Regions from separate parts of the Rahnella sp. ChDrAdgB13 genome, predicted to be linked through region 3. Evidence: predicted binding sites of a transcription regulator. Region 3 holds the regulator's gene; each other region holds the start of a gene.
The links. The regulator PurR, encoded in region 3, represses purine synthesis genes. The targets are predictions, from matches to a motif close to CANGCAAACGTTTGCNTG.
Positions count from the first base shown of each region.

Region 1: a site for PurR is predicted at 2,592-2,609, ahead of purE (5-(carboxyamino)imidazole ribonucleotide mutase). Genes of this name have one in related genera too.
Region 2: a site for PurR is predicted at 1,587-1,604, ahead of pyrD (quinone-dependent dihydroorotate dehydrogenase). Genes of this name have one in related genera too.

Region 1 covers NZ_JAEMGT010000001.1:168,324-174,110, forward strand. The annotation lists gene ybbP (putative ABC transporter permease subunit YbbP) at 1-797, shown strand, start outside; gene purK (5-(carboxyamino)imidazole ribonucleotide synthase) at 953-2,017, opposite strand; gene purE (5-(carboxyamino)imidazole ribonucleotide mutase) at 2,014-2,523, opposite strand; gene J8X26_RS00805 (tRNA-(ms[2]io[6]A)-hydroxylase) at 2,704-3,336, shown strand; gene lpxH (UDP-2,3-diacylglucosamine diphosphatase) at 3,320-4,042, opposite strand; gene ppiB (peptidylprolyl isomerase B) at 4,054-4,548, opposite strand; gene cysS (cysteine--tRNA ligase) at 4,776-5,787, shown strand, end outside.
Region 2 covers NZ_JAEMGT010000023.1:98,091-103,877, reverse strand. The annotation lists gene J8X26_RS08090 (sulfonate ABC transporter substrate-binding protein) at 1-808, opposite strand, end outside; gene ssuE (NADPH-dependent FMN reductase) at 827-1,408, opposite strand; gene pyrD (quinone-dependent dihydroorotate dehydrogenase) at 1,707-2,717, shown strand; gene J8X26_RS08075 (cell division protein ZapC) at 2,914-3,459, shown strand; gene J8X26_RS08070 (YcbX family protein) at 3,509-4,612, opposite strand; gene rlmKL (bifunctional 23S rRNA (guanine(2069)-N(7))-methyltransferase RlmK/23S rRNA (guanine(2445)-N(2))-methyltransferase RlmL) at 4,723-5,787, shown strand, end outside.
Region 3 covers NZ_JAEMGT010000054.1:4,253-10,039, forward strand. The annotation lists gene punC (purine nucleoside transporter PunC) at 1-1,166, opposite strand, end outside; gene punR (DNA-binding transcriptional activator PunR) at 1,303-2,208, shown strand; gene purR (HTH-type transcriptional repressor PurR) at 2,245-3,270, opposite strand; gene J8X26_RS28050 (YnhF family membrane protein) at 3,604-3,693, shown strand; gene J8X26_RS15195 (C40 family peptidase) at 3,858-4,760, opposite strand; gene J8X26_RS15200 (Grx4 family monothiol glutaredoxin) at 5,224-5,565, shown strand; gene rnt (ribonuclease T) at 5,678-5,787, opposite strand, start outside.

The DNA of each region.
Region 1 (5,787 bases), on a different contig from region 3:
GGGAAGCGGTAAACCGTGAACTGAATCTGACCTGGATGGACGGATTGCCGGATCATAATCCGCTGACCGCAGGTAATGGCGCACCGAAAGCGGGTGAAGTGTCCATCGATGAAGGGCTGGCCGGACGTCTCGGACTGAAAATCGGCGATTCGGTGACCTTCACCGGCGATACGCAGGATTTCACCGCTAAGATTACCAGCCTGCGAAAAGTGGACTGGGACAGCCTGAAGCCGAATTTCTACTTTATCTTCCCGACGGGCGCACTGGATGCCCAGCCGCAAAGCTGGCTGACCAGTTTCCGTTATCACGGCGATGACAGCACCATTACGCAACTGAACCGTCAGTTCCCGACGCTCAGTTTGCTGGATGTCGGTTCGATTCTGCGGCAGGTCGGACAGGTCTTACAGCAGGTCAGCCGGGCGCTGGAAGTGATGGTGATTCTGGTGATGCTGTGCGGCGGTTTGCTGTTGCTGGCACAGATTCAGGTCGGGATGCGTCAGCGCCGTCAGGAGTTGATCGTTTATCGCACGTTAGGCGCGAGTAAAAAGATGCTGCACCGTACTCTCTGGTGCGAATTTGCGGTTCTTGGACTCGTGGCGGGCATTGCGGCGGCGATAGGTGCCGAAGTGGCGTTATGGTTGTTGCAGCGAAAAGTGTTTGATTTCCCGTGGGAACCGGATTACCTGATGTGGATCGCCGTTCCGGTGGTCAGCGCGTTGCTGCTGTCTGTCTGCGGAGGCTGGCTGGGTGTACGGTTGCTGCGGGGGCGGGCGCTGTTCAGGCAATACGACTCGTAACCGTCATACTTCGAGCCACAGGTGCGTTGGCTGCGTTCAGTCACCCGAATCACTTACCTGAGTAAGCTCATCGGGATTCCTTGACTTGCCGCCTTCCTGTAACTCGAATTATTTAGGTTACCAGAGCATCTCCTTTTAATAAGGAGGTGCTCAAATCAAATCTTTTCAACTGCCCATTCAATGCCGCTGGCATATTCGGCCGGCAGCATCGGGATCAGTGCATTCAGGTTTTCTTTCAGCAGGCTGGCGCTGGCATCATTGAGATTCAGGTGTCCGACTTTACGACCCGGACGCACGTCTTTCTCGTACCAGTGCAGATTGACCAGTGGCAGGTTCAGCCACTGTTCTGACACATCCGTGCCAATCAGATTCACCATCACCGACGGCGTACTGACCACCGGTTTCGGCAGCGGCAGACCGAGTATGGCGCGCAGGTGCATTTCAAACTGGCTGTAGGATGCGCCGTTTTGCGTCCAGTGCCCGCTGTTATGTACGCGCGGAGCCAGTTCGTTGATGAGCAAACCTTCGCTGACCACGAAACATTCCATCGCCATCACGCCGACATAATTCAGTTCGTTCAGAATCGCCGACAGCATGCTTTCAGCCTGCTGTTGCAGCGCAGCGTCCGGCTCCGGCAGTGCGACGCTGGTGCGCAGAATACCGTCCTGATGCAGATTGTGCGTCAGCGGATAAAAAACGGTTTTCCCGTCGTGACCACGCGCACCTACCAGCGACACTTCACCGGAGAAATTGATGCCCTGCTCAACGATGCATTCGCCGTAGCAATCTTGTGGCAATGTATTTTCTTCGCCGGAACGCAAGCGCCACTGACCACGACCGTCATAACCGCCGACGCGACGTTTCACAATCGCCAGTTCGCCAAGCTGTGAAAAAACCTGCGGCCATTGTGCGGCATCTGCCAGCAATTGCCACGGCGCAGTCGCCAGACCGAGCTGGTCGAGCAACTGTTTCTGCGTCAGGCGATCGGCCAGACGCGGGAAAATATCGCGGTTAACGAACGCATTATGCGTTGCCAGTTCGCGGGTCAGCGCGGTTTCCGGCCAGCGTTCGATTTCTGCGGTAATGACGCTTTGCTGAAAAGGTACGGCCTCCGGTTCGGCATCAAGTCCGACCGGATAAACGGCAATGCCCAGCGGTTCACCGGCCTGACGCAGCATTCTGCCTAACTGACCGTTTCCGAGTACGCAAACCGGTTTCATGCTTCCTCCCGTGGATCGGGATTATTCAGCACTTCATCCGTTTGTGCGACACGCCACGCGGCCAGATTTTTGGCAATTTCAGTATCATGCAGCGCCAGAATTTGTGCCGCCAGCAACGCAGCGTTAGCGGCACCCGCTTTACCAATTGCCAGCGTACCGACCGGAATACCGCGCGGCATTTGTACGATGGAATACAGGCTGTCGATGCCGCTCAGGGCCGCGCTTTGCACGGGCACGCCGAGCACCGGCACCAGCGTTTTCGCCGCCAGCATGCCTGGTAAATGCGCCGCGCCGCCTGCGCCTGCGATGATCACATCAAAACCATTGGCCGACGCCTGTTCAGCAAAGGTGAACAATTTGTCCGGCGTGCGGTGTGCGGAGACGATATCGACATGGAAAGGAATATTCAGCGTTGTGAGCACTTCGGCGGCGAACTGCATGGTCGCCCAGTCACTTTTAGACCCCATAACGATGGCGATTTTTGCCGGGGTAACGTTGGATGACATGTCTGTATAGCTCCTGTGATTCGGATTTAAAGCGTGTGAGGGCGCAAATGATATCACGCTCACGAAGCAAGGAAAACGGTTGCGTAGCCGGAATACGGTGCATTTTTGATGAGAAGTGCGCGACAGATTTGTATAATCCCAGCCACGATAATATTCGCCATCCCCACTGGAAACTGAACTATGACGCAGGCTTTACTGGCACCGATTTATGATTTTCTTCACTGTGAAACACCTGCGTTATGGGTGGATGTGGCGCTGGAAAATCAGACTGTCATGCTGATTGACCACGCTAACTGTGAAAAGAAGGCGGCGGCCACGGCGATGAGCCTGATGACCAAATATCTTGAGCGTACCGAGTTGCTGTTTTGCGCGGCACGTCTGGCGCGCGAAGAGCTTCATCACTTTGAGCAGGTGGTGGAAATCATGCAGAAACGCAATATTACTTATACCCAGCTTTCACCGTCGCGCTACGCCAGTGGCATGATTAAACATACCCGCCATCATGATGACCTGAATATTCTGGTGGACCGTCTGATTATTGGTGCGTACATCGAAGCGCGTTCCTGCGAGCGATTTGCCAAGATTGCTCCGCATCTCGATGAAACCCTGTCACGCTTTTATACGTCGCTGTTGCGCTCAGAATCACGCCATTTTGCCGATTATCTGGCGCTGGCCGAACAGTATGCGGGAACCGATATCAGTGAACGGGTGGAGGAGTTTGGCAGGATTGAAGCGGAACTGATCTTAACGCCAGATGAACAATTCCGCTTCCACAGTGGAGTCCCAGTCTGCGGGCTTAAAACGGGAAGCTGATCAGTTCCACGTTACCGGCGGTGACTTTCACCATCGAGCCTTCTTCGTGCCATGCGCCGAGTACTACGCGGTGGCCGGTTTTATTTTCTAAAGGCACATCATGAATAGCCGGGCGGTGCGTGTGCCCGTGGATCATCCACTCGACGCCTGCCGCCTGCATTTCACTGATCACCGCCTGCGGATTCACGTCCATAATTTCCAGCGATTTTCCCTGATTAGACGCTTTGCTGTTGGCGCGCATTTTTGCGGCAATCGCCAGCCGCCATTTCAGAGGCAGCATTAGGAATAATTTCTGGATAAACGGGTTATGAACTTTTTTGCGGAAATTCTGGTAGGCAACGTCATCGGTACACAGCGTGTCGCCGTGCAGGATGAGCACGCGGCGGCCATAAAGCTCGAGAACTTTTTTCTCTGGCAGCAGCGTCATCAGGCTTTCACGCGCAAAACGTCTGCCGAGCAGAAAATCGCGGTTACCGTGGATGAAAAAGCAGGGCACGCCTTGCTGGCGGAGCTGGTTTAACGCCGCAGCGATTTCTGCGTGTAACGGTTCCGGGTCATCGTCACCAATCCAGGCTTCGAATAAATCCCCGAGAATGTACAGCGCATCAGCCTGCGGCGCATCTTCGCGAAGAAAACGCAGAAAACCGGCAGTGATTGCCGGTTCCTGTGCGCAAAGATGGATATCTGCGATAAAAAACGTGGTCATCCCGACGCTAATTATTCGCTGATGGTGACGCTTTTGATCACAACATCTTCTTTTGGAACGTCCTGGTGCATACCGCTGCGGCCCGTTTTAACGGCTTTGATTGCGTCAACCACGTCCTGACCTTCAACCACTTCTGCAAATACGCAGTAGCCCCAACCCTGCGCGTTTTTGCCGCTGTGGTTAAGGAAATCGTTGTCAGTAACGTTGATGAAGAACTGTGCGGTGGCAGAATGCGGATCGTTAGTACGCGCCATCGCCAGCGTGCCTTTGGTGTTTTTCAGGCCGTTATCCGCTTCGTTATCGATAGGTGCGTCGGTGTTTTTCTGGTTCATGCCTGGCTCAAAACCGCCGCCCTGGATCATGAAACCGTTAATCACACGATGGAAAATTGTGTTGTCGTAGAAGCCTTTACGGCAATAGTTCAGGAAGTTTTCAACCGTGGCTGGCGCTTTGTCAGCGAAAGTTTTAATGACGATGTCGCCGTGGTTGGTGTGGAAAGTGACCATAATTATCATCCTGCTAATGTTGATGTGTGCTCTCTGTAAGAGTCGTTACTATAGCCTTTTCTTATACCATAACTCAAAAGTTGCCGTCAGCAGCGCCTTTGTGACCACTAAAGCCCGTCCGGCGGCCTTATGCCGTTTCGGTGAAATCATTTTCGTTATATTATGGCCGTTAGTGTCGCTTAACTGCGCCAACGTCATTTTCTACGCCCAACACACGGAATAGCCTGATGCTGAAGATTTTTAATACCCTGAGTCGCCAAAAAGAGGAATTCAAGCCAATTCATGCCGGTAAAGTCGGGATGTACGTGTGTGGGATCACTGTTTACGACCTGTGTCATATCGGCCATGGCCGCACCTTTGTGTCTTTCGATGTGGTATCGCGTTACCTGCGTTACCTCGGTTATGACCTGAAATATGTGCGTAACATCACCGATATCGACGACAAAATCATTAAACGTGCCGCTGAAAATGGCGAAACTTTTATGGCATTGACCGACCGTATGATCGCCGAAATGCACGCGGATTTTGCTGCCCTGAATATTCTGCCGCCGGATTCTGAGCCGCGCGCGACCGGACACATTCATGAAATCATCGATATCGTGCAGAAGCTGATCGACCGCGATCACGCTTATGTCGCCTCCAATGGCGACGTGATGTTCTGGGTGGAAAGTGATCCGGATTACGGTGTGTTATCCCGTCAGGATTTGGATCAGTTGCAGGCTGGCGCACGCGTCGAAGTTGAAGCTAACGTGAAGCGTAATCCGATGGATTTCGTGCTGTGGAAAATGTCCAAACCGGGCGAACCGAGCTGGACCTCTCCGTGGGGCGAGGGCCGTCCGGGCTGGCACATCGAATGTTCTGCGATGAACTGCAAGCAGCTGGGCGCGCATTTTGATATTCACGGTGGCGGTTCAGACCTGATGTTCCCGCACCACGAAAACGAAATTGCGCAGTCAAGCTGCGCACACGACGGCCCGTATGTGAACACCTGGATGCACTCCGGCATGGTCATGATTGACCGCGAAAAGATGTCCAAATCACTGGATAACTTCTTTACCGTGCGCGATGTGCTGAAATATTACGATGCGGAAAGCGTGCGTTACTTCCTGATGTCCGGCCACTATCGTAGCCAGCTGAACTACAGCGAAGAGAACCTGAAACTTGCGCGTACCTCGATGGAACGTCTGTACACCTCTCTGCGTGGTACTGACGCCAGCGCAACGCCTGCTGGTGGCGACG
Region 2 (5,787 bases), on a different contig from region 3:
CGACTTTATCCGGCAGCCCCATCGACTGGGAAAGCAGCGTGATGCTTTGCGCACGGTCGGTTTTCGTCAGCGCATTCGCCTGCGTTAACACGTCCAGAACGGCGCTGATAAATTGCGGATTCGCTTCGGTATATTTTTTCGGTGCCAGATAGAAAGAACCGGTCTGGTGCAGCGTGGAACCGTCGGTCAGGACGCGGACATCGCCCTGAACTTCAGCGGCGGAGTAGTACGGATCCCAGATAGCCCAGGCATCGACGTCATGCTGCTGGAAAGCCGCGCGGGCGTCAGCGGGCGTCAGATAAACCGGCTGGATATCGGTGAATTTCAGCCCGGCCTGTTGCAGCGCACGAAGCAGTAAATTGTGCGAGCTGGAGCCTTTTTGGAAAGCCACTTTATGTCCTTTCAGGTCCGCGACAGTTTTAATCGGGCTGTTGCTGTCGACCAGAATAACTTCAGCTTTCGGCTTCGGCGGTTCAGAACCGATATACAGCAAATCCGCGCCCGCGGCCTGCGCGAACAGCGGTGGCAAATCACCGGTTCCGCCCAAATCAATGCTGCCAACGTTCAGTGCTTCCAGGATCTGCGGCCCTGCAGGAAATTCCACCCAGCTGATTTTGGTGTCCGGGAAACGCTTTTCCAGTAACTGATGAGATTTCGCCAGCACCAGGCCGACGGATCCTTTCTGGTAGGCGATGCGTAACTGTGCGGGATCTTTTTCCTGCGCAAGCGCCGCACCGCTTAGCGTCAGGCTGGTCAGCAGCCCGGCAATAACCGGCAGGCGGCGTAATAAAGAGAAGGATGCTGGCATGGTTAATTCCTTTTAAAGTTAAACGCGTAATGCCTGAGCAGAAAGGGACGCGACTGACGGCGCCAGCGGGCGGCGGCGGCTGAGTGCCAGATAGAAGTTCTCCAGCGATTCGGTCAGACGCTCTTCAAGTGCGGGATCAAGCTTCGCCGGGTAACTCTGGTAATCGGTGATCAGGCTGTCATCGGCGAAAACGCCCTGCAAAACTTCCTGGGCCTTGAGCGACGCCAGTACCGGTTTGAGCGCGTAATCCACGGCGAGCATGTGGCCGATCGAACCGGCGGTGGCCAGCGGCAGTACAACTTTATGGTCGAGCGCGCGTTCCGGCAGCAAATCCAGCAATGTTTTCAGTGCACCGGAAAACGAGGCTTTATAGACCGGCGTTGCCACGATCAATCCATCGGCGCTTGCCAGTTCAGCAGTCAGCTGTTTGAGCTGCGGGCTGGCGAAATTTGCGAAAAGCAGGTCGTCAGCAGAAAAATCCTGAATCGTATAGGTGAAAACCTCGACGCCGCGGCTTGCCAGCCACTGATGGCTGAGCGCCAGCAGGGAGGAAGAACGTGAAGGTTGTCGCGGGCTGCCTGCGATTGTTATAACGCGCATCTCTCTTCCTTATAACAAAAAGTAATAGAACCATTATTTTCTTTAACAAAGTGGAGTAAACGTAACAGGGGGACGCTGCGCACCGGAAATCTCAATTTTGGCTATGAATAGTTTGAAAACGGATAAAGCAGGGATGAAGCGGGCGCGGGGGGAATAAAAGTAAAATTAAGGTAAATAAAAAGTAATCGTTTGCGTACGGAAACAATTATTGTGCCAATCCGCTGGTTATCGTTTCCAATTGCCTGACGCTTAGTCGATAATACCGCCCCGTCTAGCCACCGGGAATCCAGGAGTCTCCATGTATTATCCTTTTGTCAGGAAAGCACTGTTTCAGCTCGATCCAGAACGCGCCCACGAGTTAACCTTCCGCCAGTTAAGCCGCATCTCCGGCACCCCACTTGAGTTTTTAATTCGTCAGTCCGTTCCGGCCAAACCGGTGACCTGCATGGGATTAACTTTTAAGAACCCGCTGGGGCTGGCTGCTGGCCTGGATAAAGACGGCGAATGTATTGATGCACTCGGCGCAATGGGATTTGGTTTTGTGGAAGTGGGAACCGTGACACCGCGCGCGCAGGCGGGTAATGATAAGCCACGTTTATTTCGCATCGTTGAGGCAGAAGGCCTGATTAACCGCATGGGTTTCAATAACCACGGCGTGGATAATCTGGTGAATAACGTCAAAAAATCCCATTTTGACGGCATCCTGGGGATTAATATCGGCAAGAATAAAGATACTCCGGTCGAGCAGGGTAAAGATGATTATCTGACCTGTATGGAAAAGGTATATCCGTACGCGGGTTATATCGCGGTGAATATTTCTTCACCAAACACGCCGGGATTACGTTCACTGCAATACGGCGAAGCGCTGGATGATTTACTGGCGGCGATTAAAAATAAGCAGCTTGAACTTCAGCAACGTCATCAGAAATATGTGCCGGTTGCTGTGAAGATCGCGCCGGATCTTTCTGAGGAAGAATTGATCCAAATAGCCGACAGTCTGGTGCGTCATAATATGGATGGTGTGATTGCGACTAACACGACGCTCGATCGTAAACTGATCCAGGGCCTTAATAATTGTGATCAGGTAGGCGGACTAAGCGGTCGCCCGCTGCAACTGCGCAGCACAGAAATTATCCGTATGCTGTCAAATGAATTACAAGGTCGTCTGCCTGTTATTGGCGTCGGTGGCATTGATTCCCTGACGGCAGCGCGTGAAAAAATGGCAGCCGGTGCATCATTAATTCAAATCTATTCCGGATTTATCTTCCGCGGACCAGGTTTGATCAAAGATATTGTTACTCACCTCTGATATTTTTCATCCTTAAGGCGAGTCAGGGGTTTATTTATTAACCCGGCTCGTCTATATTTTGTCCACTGACCATTATTCAGGCTCAGGATTTGTCTGATACCCGTTCGTAATAAAAAATTCTATTCTTATCGGATCAGGTAACAATAGAACATCACGAACAAACAGGCAGAGGGCATCGCGCAAACAGGATGACGAAATGAAAATCAAACCAGATGATAATTGGCGTTGGTATTTTGATACTGAACATGACCGGCTTATGTTGGATCTCGCTAATGGCATGATTTTCCGTTCCCGATTCCCCGCTAAAATGTTAACGCCGGATGCGTTCGGCGATATGTCATTTTGTGTCGATGATGCGGCGCTGTATTTTGATTTCGAAGAGCAGTGCAAACATATTCGCCTGGCCGCCGAGCAGCGCGCCGAATTAGTATTAAATGCATTAGTCGCCTTTCGCTTTTTAAAACCGCTGATGCCTAAGAGCTGGCATTTCAGTCAGCAACATCGTCCTTTCCAGCCAGCAAACGGTCAGCTTGCGCAGGTGCAGGTAATGGAAAGTGGTGAGCAGGCGACATTACTGGTGGTTGAGTCCGGCGATAACGCCAGTCTGTGCCTGCTGGCGCAGGAACGTCTGACAGTGGCAGGGCGCGGGATGGTGTTAGGTGATGCGATCAAAGTGATGCATGACCGGTTGATGCCAGCGGCATTCCGGGTAGACAGCGATGTCTACGATCAGGCAGTTTAAGTTCTTTAATTCCGGTTTAAACTGCCTGACTCTGCATTAACTGCGTTTTCTAGCCGATGATAATATCTGAGGCCGGAATACAGCTGCACGACAATATCATTCCGTCTTTGCCCACTGCGCTTTCTTTCAGCGGCGAAACTTTTCCCTCTTGTAATGTCATTTTGCAGGCACCACATATTCCCGCACGACACGAATATGGGATCCGTAATCCCTGCAATTCCAGTTGTTCGAGCAAAATCTGCTGATTATTCCCGGTAAACTGCGTGCCCTGATAATTGATGGTCACGTCCTGCGCAGTGCTTTTCGGTGCGTCGACGTTTTCAACCACTTCACCTGCGCCGTAAGGCCGCGGTGGTTTGGTGGCCAGCACCTCAACGCTGTCGCCCGCTCGGATCACGCCGGTATTTCGCGCAATCATATTCTGGCCGAAATCCACGTCGCCATCGCTGGCAGTACGGTAGCCCTGCAAGGTCTTCAGCGGTTCGCCACGCGGATGTTTACGTCCGCGCTCAATGCTGACCGTGGTGAAAATACAGCGGCTGCACGGTTTGACCAGATCGAAAATGACTTCGCCGATGCGGATCGTCTGCCAGGTATCTTCGGCATAAGCTTCGGTGCCACTGACCACAATGTTGGGCCGGAATTGCTCAATGCGTACCCCCCCCGGACAGCGGCGCTGTAAATCCTGCATCGACGCTTCATTGATCAGCAGATACGGGAAGCCGTCGGCAAACGACAACGGGACTTCCGGATGTTTTTTCACACGGCGCGTCGGCTCTTCGCCAACCCAGCGAAGCTGGACGTCACGCTTTAAATAAGCACTTAACCAGCGATTTACCGGTTCCGGCGCGATGAGTGAGGTAAACTGATTGCCCCAGACTTCTGTCGGAGAGTTTTCACCGGCGAATTCACGGAATTTTACGCTGATGCTGTCACCTTCTGGCGCAGAGATCATCAGGCCATCGGGCAGGATCACCGGGGTGAACAGGACAAGGTTGGGATACTGGCGGGCCGTAATAAAAGTGCCTTGCGTATCGGTAATCATGAACTGGCGGTCGAACGTCAGTCCTGTTGCTGTAACCAGTGCGTGGGAGACTTGCAGACCACGCATGGATTTGACCGGGTGTACGAATAAACGTGAAAGAATGGGCACTGAACGTCGCCTCTCTGTATATAAAGTCTTAAAGAGAACCAGAGACTTTATGACAAGCGGTGGGGATTAGCTATAATGCGCAACAATTTTATTTTTGGTGATATGTCGATATGAACTCTTTGTTTGCCAGCACGGCGCGTGGACTGGAAGAACTGTTAAAAAGCGAACTGGAAACGCTGGGTGCGCAAGCCTGCAAAGTTGTGCAGGGAGGGGTACATTTTGAAGGTGACGATCGCCTGATGTATCGGAGCTTACTGTGGAGCCGTCTGGCTTCGCGCATCCTGTTACCGCTGAACGAATTCAAAGTTCACAGCGATCTGGATCTTTACCTCGGCGTGATGGCGATTGACTGGCCGTCCGTGTTTGGAGTGGAAAAAACGTTTGCCGTGCATTTCAGCGGCCTGAACGACGAAATCCGTAACAGCCAGTATGGCGCGTTGAAAGTGAAAGACGCCATCGTTGACAGTTTTACCCGCAAAATGGACGAACGTCCGAATGTGGCAAAACAGCAACCGGACATCCGCGTTAACGTGTTTCTGCAACGTGATACTGCCAGCGTCGCGCTGGATCTCAGCGGCGAAGGCCTGCATCAGCGCGGCTATCGTGACCTGACCGGCCAGGCTCCGCTGAAAGAAAACCTGGCCGCGGCTATCGTGATGCGTTCTGGCTGGCAGGCGGGTACGCCAATGGTCGACCCGATGTGTGGTTCCGGTACGTTGCTGATTGAAGCAGCCATGATTGCCGCCGATCGCGCGCCGGGCCTGCATCGCCAGCACTGGGGCTTTACCGGCTGGAGCAAATTTGACGCTGAACTGTGGCGTGAACTGACTGCCGAAGCGCAGGTTCGTACCCGCCGTGGCGTTCAGGAAACATCATCACGCTTCTTCGGCTCTGATATCGACCGTCGCGTTATCGAGATGGCACGTGCCAACGCCCGTCGCGCGGGTGTGGCAGAATTGATCAGCTTTGACGCTGCCGAAGTCGGCAAACTGGTGAATCCGCTGCCGGAAGGCCCGACCGGGACGGTGATCAGCAATCCGCCATACGGCGAGCGTCTGGAAAGCGAACCGGCGCTGATTGCGTTGCACAACATGCTTGGCCGCATTATGAAGACACAGTTTGGCGGCTGGCAGCTCTCCTTATTCAGTGCGTCACCTGAGTTGTTAAGTTGTCTC
Region 3 (5,787 bases):
CCGGATTGCACTTCTTCCTGACGCAGTGACAGCCAGCGGCCTAAAACTACCAACAGTAGTGTAGACAGCATCGTGGTGACTGTCGCCATGAGTGGTTGCACAATAAATGCGGAAACCAGCAAACTCGCGAGGAAACATAGACCCAACTGCAGTGTATTTTGCAACGCCGCGGCCTTACCTGTATTAGCAGGAAATGGCATTAATGCATTTGCGACGACAATGGGATAAATCGCGCCATTCACCAAAGCCATCAGGCAGAACGGAATTAACAGACTCACCAGACTCGCATCAGTAAATATAGCCACGCCGAACAAACCCGCCACACTGACGCCATAACCTGCCAGCAGCCACGGCAGGATCTTATTCCCATCCGTTTTGCTGATCAGCACACGACACCCAAAACCGCCCAGAAGGAAAGCAATGGTCTGTGGAACATAGCTCAGGCCAATCACACCCGGCGAATACCCCATGTCGCTGAGAATAAACGGGGAACCAGTCAGCCACGCGAAAAAGCCGGCAGAGCAGGCGGCATAAATCATCACGTTACCGCTGTAAACCCGGGAAGCGAGAAGTTTCGCGAAACCGGTTTTATCAGCAGGAGCATGAACCTCTGGCGCATTTTCGCGCAGTGTGGACGTGGTGATAAGCAAGATAACGGCTACGGCGGTCAGCAGAACGAAAATCGCTTCCCAGTCAAAATGGTTGAGAACCCAGGCGCCCAGCAAAGGTGCCAGAGCAGGGGAAAGCGCAACCAGTGGCATGATGCTGGCAAAGGTTTTTTTAGCAACATCGGCAGAAAAGCGATCTACCACCAGCGCCTGCCAGGTGACGGCGGCGGCACAGACGCCGACAGCTTGCAGGAAACGCAGCGCCAGCAGGGCGCGGACATTCTCAACCCATAGCACGCCCAGACAACCGACGACAAAGAGCGCTAAGCCAATCAGCAATACCGGCTTGCGGCCAATCTTGTCGGACAACGGCCCCCACAACAGCTGACCGATGGCAAAGCCGCCAAGGAAAATACTCAGGCTGGCGCTGATCATGCCCGGGCTGGTCATCAGGCTGCTTTGCATCGCGCTGAAGGCCGGAAGGTACATATCGGTCGCTAAAAAGCCAAGCATGCTCAGCCCGGCAAGATAGAGCATAAATCCAAGTGAGGGTTTCATTATTGTCTCTTTAATTTATTTATTGCAGATGATTTGACGCGGAAATCGTATCGGATGCGGAGTTTAACGCTTTGATAACAGGCTTGTGAAACGCTAATATTTGCAATCTGCTATCAAAAATATTGAAGGCTAAACGATGTGGTCAGAATATGCACTTGAAGTGGTCGATGCCGTCGCCCGAACAGGCAGTTTTAGCGCTGCCGCGCAGGACTTGCACCGGGTTCCTTCTGCCATCAGCTACACCGTTCGCCAGCTTGAACAATGGCTGGCCGTTCCGTTGTTTGAACGCAGACATCGCGACGTTATTCTGACTCCTGCCGGTAAAGTTTTTGTCGACGAAGCGCGGGTTCTGACAAAAAAAATGATAGCGACCCGCCGCCAGTGTCAGCAGGTCGCCAATGGCTGGCGCGGAGAATTACGGGTGGCCGTTGACCGTATCGTTAAACCTGCGCGGACACGGCGGCTGGTGCTGGATTTCTATCGCCATTTCCCTGATACCGAACTCATCATTCATTCGGAAGTCTTTAACGGTGTCTGGGACGCGCTGGTCGACGGGCGGGCGGATGTCGCCATCGGCGCGACGCGGGCGATCCCCGTCGGTGGACGGTTCAATTTCCGCGATATGGGTTTTATGGACTGGCATTGTGTGGTTAGCGCGCAACATCCGCTGGCCCAGACGCAGGGAATACTGAGTGACGATCAGTTACGGCCTTATCCGGCGCTTTGCCTGGAAGATACATCGCGGACATTGCCGAAACGCGATACCTGGACGCTGGATAACCAGCGGCGGCTGGTGGTTCCCGACTGGACGTGTGCATTGGAATGTCTGAACGAAGGTTTATGTGTTGGCATGATGCCGGTTCACCGCGTGACACCCTGGATTGAACAGCAAAAATTACAGGTACTGTCGCTGGAAAATACCTTTCCGGACAGCCCGTGCTGCCTGACGTGGGATCAGAGCAATCCGTCGCCTTCGCTGGCCTGGCTGCTTGAATACATGGGAGACACGGAAACGATGAACCGGGAATGGTTGCGCGACTGAGAAAAAAACGCCTGCGGGACAGGCGTTTATTGAAAGTTAACGGCGGTAATCGCGGTACGGGCCGTCGGCTACGGAACGGCGCTCAACCAGTTTGGGATGCACTTCAATAGTCTGCGACTCTTCGCGTTTGCTGATAATTCTGTCCAGCAGCATGGTAAAGGCCATTTCGCCCAGACGTTCTTTTGGCTGATGAACTGTCGTCAGTGCCGGTGAGAAATAGCGCGCGTTACGCACGTTATCATAGCCAATCACGGAAATATCCTGCGGTACGCGCAGGCCCAGTTCATCGGCGGCACAGATTGCCCCCATCGCCATCACGTCACCGCCACAGAATACAGCCGTCGGGCGGTTTTTCTGCATCAGAATTTTGTGCATGGCCTGATAGCCCGATTCCGGCTCAAAGTCGCCCTGAACGACCCATTCTTCACGAAGAGGAATATTGGCTTCCGTCAGTGCTTTCACAAAGCCCTGGAAACGGCCGCCGCCGGTGTTTCGCGCCAGTTGCCCAGGGATCACGCCGATATCGCGATGACCGCGTTCAATCAGATAACGTCCGGCCATATAGCCGCCTTCAAACGCGTTATCGATAATGCTGTCGGTGAAATTCTTACGCGCTTCGCCCCAGTCCATCACAACCATCGGGATAGAGCGGTATTCTTCAAGCATATTCAGCAATTCGTCCGGATACTCCGCGCACATCACAAGTAAACCGTCGACGCGTTTTTGCGCCAGCATTTGCAGGTAGGCCTGTTGCTTCTCCAGATTATTGTGTGAGTTACACAAAATCAGCGTATAGCCTTTTGAGAAACAGCTGTTCTCCACGGCCTCAATCACTTCGGCGAAGTAGGGCGCTTCACTGGACGTTGCCAGCAGACCGATCGTTTTGGTGTTATTGACCTTCAGGCTGCGTGCCACAGCGCTGGGAGAATAGTGCAACTCTTTGATTGCAAGGAGAACCGCGGCTCGGGTTTCTTCGGCGACGAAACGGGTTTTATTGATGACGTGCGACACGGTTGTGGTGGAAACGCCAGCGCGCTTTGCGACATCTTTAATCGTTGCCATGTAAAAAATGACTCCTGTGCTCACGTGTTTCAGCACGTTAGCATTATGTTAATCGTTTGCTTGCGTGGATTTAACTGCTGACTTCGAAAAGGGCAGTGAAATCGTTGGGTGGATTCTTCAGAGTGAGGCGTGAAATGCTCTCGGGTGAAATCGACCGGCACACAGGCGTGGTAACCGACAATTTTCACTTATAATGCAGGAAAGTGGAAGTAAAATTGTCATGAACCTGGTGTCATTCAGCACAAGATTTTCAATGCGAATTATGAGAAAATGCGTTGGCACACATTCAGTGTGGCTATACGAACGCCACAATTTGATCCGTAAGGGGGTTTAATGGACAGCAACCTGAAATTTTCTTTGATCACTACGGTCTGCGCTTTGCTCGTGATTATTGCTTTCAGTTTCACCGCAGTGATGAACTGATTTGCGCGAAAGCCGCAATAAAAAGGGCGATTACCTATAACAGGAATCGCCCTTTTCAATTTTACGCAGTCACCCATTCCGCCGATACTCTTCCCTGCAGAAACTCTTCGTTAAATGCTATTCAATGGCTGATTAGCGAAACTTCAGACTTAACGAATTGTTTATTATCGGATCGTCTTAGGGGTCATTACCCGTCGTGCGCCTACATAATGATCTTGCCAGTAATCGTCACCCAGTGAGGTGATCTTAATGTCTTCGCCGGTGCGCGGTGACTGGATAAACTTCCCGTTTCCTACGTAAACACCGACATGGTCTGCGGCGCCGCGGTTATTAATCCGGAAGAAAACCAGATCGCCGGATTCTAATTCACCCCGTTTGACCGGGGCCGCATCGCGCAAGTGGTACATTTCATTCGCTGTGCGGGGCATTTTAATACGGATCAAATCTTTGTATGCGTAGTAAACCAGTCCGCTGCAATCGAAACCTGTATTCGGTGACGTTCCGCCCCAGCGGTAAGGTTTGCCGACCTGGTGCATCAGCTTGGTCATCGCGGTTTGTTGTGCGTGCTGATAACGTTTCTTGTGTGTTGCGCTGAGCGTTATCGGTTTACTGTCTTCTTCACGTAACTTTTTGCCTTTGCGGTGGCGGCCATACGCTTCTTTTTTACTGGCCTTTTCACTGCTGTTTTTAGCGAGAGAGCGGGTTTTCGTTTCCTTCCCTGCTTTCGCCTCGGCCCGGGTTGTCTTGAGTGTTTTTTCTTTTTTACTCTCGGCCCGCGTCTTTTTTACTGTTTTTTCAGAAGACGTCTTTCGCTTAACCAGTTCGGTACTTTTGACTTTCTTCTTCGAATTTTTTTCCTGAGTTTTAGGTTCTGAAACCGGCGCGACTTTGGTTTTCTTGCTGGTTTTCGCGGCTGCCGTTTTTCGCTTTCGGCGTTCTTCCGGCGTGACCTGGTTAACATGACTCTTTCGCTGGTCGGCAGCGACACGAGTCTGTGGCGACGCATGAGCCATATTCAGAAACAGCTGGGTAAAGAGCAGCACAAAAAGCGTGAACAGTAAGCGCATAGCTTCGTTACCATGAGTGGTAGGGTTAAACATCAGGGATGTCAGAGTATTGCCTAAAAGAACGAGACAAAACAGCACGAATTGCCTCGATTCTAGATCATATTGTGAGAAAAAGTTAATAGCTTTTTTTATGTCGAAATAACCGCCATTTTTAGTCAAAAAAATAACCACTTTTCATCATGTTATTATTTAAGTTAAAGAATGGGATTTTGCAAATCTGACATTATCGTGGAACGGCAAAAATGTTATTCTCGATGAATCTTTAAATATGTGAACCTGAACGCAAGCGCAAAAGATTGTTTAGCGAAATGCCAGTATTGAGAAAGACCCCACAAAAATTGGCGTTTTTATCTGGTGGCAGCCATCGTTACAATAGAAAGCATTGTGATTGCACACCGTCTCTGTGTGCTGCGCGTGAAGAGTAATGACCGTGACAGCCTGTACCGGCTTGAGGAAGCAAGAAATGACCACTCCAACGATTGAAAAAATTCAGAAGCAAGTTTCTGAAAACCCGATTCTGCTGTACATGAAAGGTTCTCCAAAACTGCCAAGCTGCGGTTTTTCAGCACAGGCTGTTCAGGCGCTGTCTGCGTGTGGCGAGCGTTTCGCTTACGTTGATATCCTGCAGAACCCGGATATCCGTGCTGAGATGCCAAAATTTGCTAACTGGCCAACGTTCCCGCAGCTGTGGGTTGATGGTGAGCTGGTTGGCGGTTGCGACATCGTGGTTGAGATGTTCCAGCGCGGTGAACTGCAACAGCTGATCAAAGAAACGGCTGAGAAATACAAATCCTCTGAAGAGTAATTCAGGGCGATTCAGAAATACCGTCAGCCTGACCCGGGGTTACCGGTAAAAAAAGAGCGACATTATGTCGCTCTTTTTATTTGTCATTTCGACTGCATGAAAGCCGCGAAAATTATTGCTGATTTTCTTCCGGTGCTTCTTCCACTTCGTTTTCATCCGCAGACAGTGCCAGCGGCCAGCCGCCGAGGCGTTTCCAGCGATTCACCAGCTCGCAAAACAGTT